Regions from separate parts of the Rhizobium sp. BK112 genome, predicted to be linked through region 2. Evidence: riboswitches for the same ligand, from Rfam matches in the RefSeq annotation. Region 2 holds a riboswitch; the other holds the start of a gene.
The links. A riboswitch is a leader RNA that binds a small molecule or an ion and turns the genes downstream of it on or off. The one in region 2 is predicted to bind glycine.
Positions count from the first base shown of each region.

Region 1 (2,456 bases), on a different contig from region 2:
GATCGGCGCGGTCTACAACACCCATCACGGCATGACCAATGCGGTTGTCATGCCGGCGGTGCTGCGCTTCAACCGCGCCGCGATCGAGGAGAAGATCGGCCGGGCTGCCGCCTATCTCGGCATTTCCGGCGGTTTCGACGGCTTCTACGACTATGTGCTGAAGCTTCGCTCCGACCTCGGCGTACCGGAAACTCTGACAGCAATGGGAATCGCCGCAGACCGCATCGACGAATTGTCGGCCATGGCAATCGAAGATCCGAGCGCCGGCGGCAACCCTGTTGTGATGACCCTCGAAAATACCAAGGCGCTGTTCAAGGACTGCTTCTGAACCAGATACGGCTTCCCCAACTGGCCCGGAAAAAACAGGTCTTTTCCGGGCCCTTTTTTAAGTTCGAACAATGACTTTCCTGACAGTCCTACCAGGGCAGGGCGATACGGCGCTCCTGGACCAGGCGGACGGAAAAACTGAGGATTTCCAAGGCATGTTGACAATTAAGCGGCTGGCGCTTGCGGATGCCAAACTGCTCATCGAAGGCGCCGCTATCAGAGCAAAGGATATCGGCGTCCCGATGTGCATTGCGGTCACTGATGAGTCCGGGCAACTGATCGCTTTCGAACGCATGGATGGTGGCAAGATAACAAGTGCGATCATCGCTCAAGACAAAGCCTACACGGCTGCTGGCGCCAAGCGCACGACTGAAAGCTACGGAACTGCCAGCCAGCCAGGTTCACCGGCCTATGGGATCAACTCGGCAATCGGTGGTCGATTGATGGTAGTTGCAGGCGGTCTGCCAGTCATTGTGGACGGCGAGGTTGTCGGTGCCATCGGACTTAGCTCAGGAACCCCGGCCCAGGATACTGAGTGTGCGCAAGCCGGCATCGAACACCTCCTAAAATGCCACAAGTGACTCACATTCCACCGATGCTGCGGTGAATAACCGACAGACGCAAACCGGTACCATCACCTGATTTCGCGGGACGAATGGCGAGGGTTGGCGACGTTGGTTTCCGCAAGACGAGATCTTTGCGGCAGGCAAGCTTCCTCGCAAGCTTCGGTGGCAAGATACTACGGTCGTGCAGGAGAGATGGCGCGTTGCGCCACGCCGAAGGAGCAACCCCCCAGGAAACTCTCAGGTAAAGAAGACTGCAGGCTCGATTACAATCTGGAGAGAGGCACGGCGTGTGTCCACCGAAGGGGACCCTCAGGAGAGGGAGAAGCTCTCAGGTAAAAAGACAGATGGGGGCTATGGGACTGGCAAACGTTCCCGAACCAATGTTGGAGAGAATACGTGCCCCACATCGTCGTTTTGGGCGCTGGAATTACCGGCGTCACCACCGCTTATGCCCTGTCCCGCCGCGGATTTGATGTCACTGTCATCGATCGGCATCGCTACCCCGCGATGGAAACCTCCTTCGCGAACGGGGGGCAACTGTCCGCGAGCAACGCTGAAGTCTGGAATCACTGGTCTACGGTTGCCAAAGGCATCAAGTGGATGCTGAAGAGCGATGCTCCTTTGCTCCTCAACCCGACGCCCAGTTGGCACAAATATTCATGGATGGGGGAGTTTCTTGGCAACATTGGCAACTACCGATCAAATACGATAGAGACAACCCGATTGGCGATTGCGGCTCGCAAACATATGTTCGAGATCGCCGACGAAGAAGAGATTGAGTTCGACCTCGAGAAGCGCGGAATTCTGCACGTCTACTACGACAAAGCCAGCTTCGATCACGCCTCACAGGTAAATGCGATGTTGGTCCAAGCCGGGCTCGATCGCAAACCGGTGACGGCCAGTGAGATCCGGACGATTGAACCTGCGTTGGTGGGGGATTTTTTCGGGGGGTTCTTTACGCCCTCGGACTCGACAGGCGACATTCACAAATTCACCCGAGGCCTTGCGGCAGCCTGCGTCAAACGCGGTGTGAAATTCGTGTTTGATGCAAATGTCGATCGGCTCGTTTCGCAAGGCGGCGTGAAGGTCATCTGGAAACCGACGGGTTCGGAGGACGGGAAGCAAAGCATCATTGACGCAGATTCACTGGTGATATGTGCTGGTGTCGCTAGCCGGCGTTTTGCCGATATGCTCGGTGACCGCATCAACGTCTACCCGGTAAAGGGATATTCGATCACCGTCCATCTCGATGATCGCGAGAGCCAGAGCGGCGCGCCCTGGACGAGCCTGCTCGACGATCGCGCAAAGATCGTCACGAGCCGTCTCGGGGTCGATCGGTTCCGCGTGGCAGGAACAGCAGAATTCAATGGCGTGAACCGTGATATCCGGCAGGACCGCATCAATCCATTGACCGAATGGGTGAGAACGCTGTTTCCCAAAGTTGCGACGTCACGCGTCGTTCCGTGGGCGGGTCTGCGTCCAATGATGCCGAACATGATGCCGAGGGTCAGGTCAGGAAGCAGGCCGGGGGTGTTTTATAATACCGGTCATGGCCACCTTGGT
Region 1 is NZ_JACHYZ010000014.1:30,463-32,918, reverse strand. Features, by position in the region: gene FHT75_RS29370 (iron-containing alcohol dehydrogenase) at 1-328, shown strand, start outside; gene FHT75_RS29365 (heme-binding protein) at 399-908, shown strand; glycine riboswitch at 1,068-1,157, shown strand; gene FHT75_RS29360 (D-amino acid dehydrogenase) at 1,290-2,456, shown strand, end outside.
Region 1: linked by a shared signal. The riboswitch ahead of FHT75_RS29360 (D-amino acid dehydrogenase) and the one ahead of gcvT (glycine cleavage system aminomethyltransferase GcvT) in region 2 are both predicted to bind glycine.

Region 2 (2,456 bases):
CCGCCGCCGACCGGCTGGCCGGGCAGCATCGCCTTGGCGAAGCCGCCGGAGATTTCGAGATCGCCGGCCTTGACCGTTTCGCCGGCGGGCGCCGCAGCACCCAAGCCCGCCATACCGGACATGTCCATGCTGGTTTTACCGGTCATGTCCATGCCGGCCATGTCGTCATGATCGTGGCCGTGACCTTCGCCGGCGACGACCTTCAGGAGCGGCGCCGGGCTTTTCAGCCCATGCGCGTCGTCGCCCTCCTTCGCCACCTGATCCCAGGCCGCGACGGTATCGCCACACATCTGCGTCACCGGAAAGGCGAGCGAGGTGCCGGCTTCGACGCCCGAAACCTTACCTTGGATCACGAAGGTGTCATAGAAATCGTCGGAGAGATTGCCGTTCTTCCAGCGGATCTCGATCGCGCCTGATTTCACCTTGTCGCCGTGATTGTCGTAGGTCTTCTGATAATCGCCCTTGATCACCTCGACCTCCCAGCCGGCCTTCGGCTGCGGCTTGGCGAAGACGAAACCTTCCGGCAGCTTGACCCGCACTTCCGTGGTCGCCTTGCCGTCGCAGCCGTGCGGCAGCTGCAATGTGGCGAGAATGGTGCTGTCCTGCTTTGCCTGCTTGTCGAGGAAGGTCACATGCGCCTCGGCGCCGGCAAAAGCGGTGGCGGAAAGAATGGCGGCAAGCCCGAATGTCTTGCCAATTTTTTTGAAAGTTTTCATCGGATATCTCCTCGCCGGCCGCGGACTTCTCTCAAGTGGGCCGGCATTACTGATCATGGTTACGATAACAGATCAGGCGAGGATGGGGGGCGCGCGGGAATTCGCCCGGCTGACGGCGCCTGCGCCGACAACGACAGAGATTTCGACCGGCGCGTTGATCAGCGAGCCGAGCTTGCGCTCGAGCCAGGAGCCCGCATCCGGCGTCGGCAGGATGACCGAGGCCGACAGCCGGCAAGCTTCACAATTCGGTTTGAAGGTAAGGGTCTTGCCGTCGGCGTCCTTTATGGTGACGCAGAGCGAAGCGAAGGTGCCGTCGGGCAGCACATAGGCCGCGGCATCGTAGCCCTCGGCGGCGGCAGCCTGCGGCGCCTGATGGGCAAGGCCGAGCAAAACCAAGCTCAATGCGCAAAGCATGCGCAGGAAGAGCGTCGCTTTCAGTCCGGTCTGCCGCATGAGATCCCCTTCAACAGCATGTCGCGATAGCCGGTTTCCCCGCCGAATGCAAAAGCAGATTTGCCGCAGATTAGGGCTTGGTTGGAATAAGACGACAAAAATTTGCCCGGTCACGACATTTGCCCCTTGCCAAGCGCTGCACCCGCCGGATAATTGCGCCAACCTTGTTGGGAGAATCCGGTGCTTTCGCCACCGGTGCCGAAGGAGCAACCGCCCCGGAAACTCTCAGGCAAAAGGACCAGCAAGGGGCAGACGGAACTCTGGAGAGAAGCGTTCTCGAAACGCTCGCCGAAGGGATAACAATCTCAGGCACTCAGGACAGAGGGGGCTCAGGAGAGAAGTGCGCAACCGCGCCTTCAGATTTGAGCCCGCGCCTTCCTGAGAAGGCGCAAACCCCGGAGGCGTCTTTTGGACGATACTGCTGCCCTGAAGAAAACCCCGCTGCATGCCCTGCATCTTTCGCTCGGCGCCCGCATGGTGCCGTTCGCTGGCTATGACATGCCGGTGCAATATCCTGCAGGTGTCATGAAGGAACATCTTCATACCCGCACCGAAGCCGGCCTCTTCGACGTCTCCCATATGGGCCAGGTGATCGTGAAGGCGAAATCGGGCAGCTACGAAGATGCCGCGCTGGCGCTCGAAAGCCTGGTACCGGTTGACATACTGGGCCTTGCCGAAGGCCGTCAGCGCTATGGCTTCTTCACCGACGACACCGGCTGCATTCTCGACGACCTGATGATCACCCATCTCGACGATCATCTTTTCGTCGTCGTCAACGCGTCGTGCGAGGAAGCCGACCTCGCCCATCTGCAGACCCATATCGGCGACCAATGCGATATCACCCTTCTCAATCGTGCTCTGATCGCGCTGCAGGGACCGCGTGCCGTCGAGGTTCTCGCCGAGCTCTGGGCCGACGTCGCGGCGATGAAATTCATGGATGTGCGCCACTGCCGCCTGCACGACGTTTCCTGTCTTGTCTCGCGCTCCGGCTATAGCGGCGAGGACGGCTTTGAAATCTCGATCCCATCAGACAAGGCCGAGGATGTCACCATGCGGTTGCTCGAACATCCCGACGTCCAGGCAATCGGGCTTGGTGCCCGCGATTCGCTGCGGCTGGAAGCCGGCCTCTGCCTCTACGGCAATGATATCGACACGACCACCTCACCGGTCGAGGCGGCGCTGGAATGGGCCATGCAGAAGGCAAGGCGCGGCGGTGGTGCACGCGCCGGCGGCTTCCCCGGCTCCGGCCGCATCCTTTCCGAACTCGAAAACGGCGCCGCGCGGCGC
Region 2 is NZ_JACHYZ010000009.1:328,200-330,655, reverse strand. Features, by position in the region: gene FHT75_RS24485 (copper chaperone PCu(A)C) at 1-716, opposite strand, end outside; gene FHT75_RS24480 (hypothetical protein) at 789-1,169, opposite strand; glycine riboswitch at 1,328-1,416, shown strand; glycine riboswitch at 1,420-1,501, shown strand; gene gcvT (glycine cleavage system aminomethyltransferase GcvT) at 1,578-2,456, shown strand, end outside.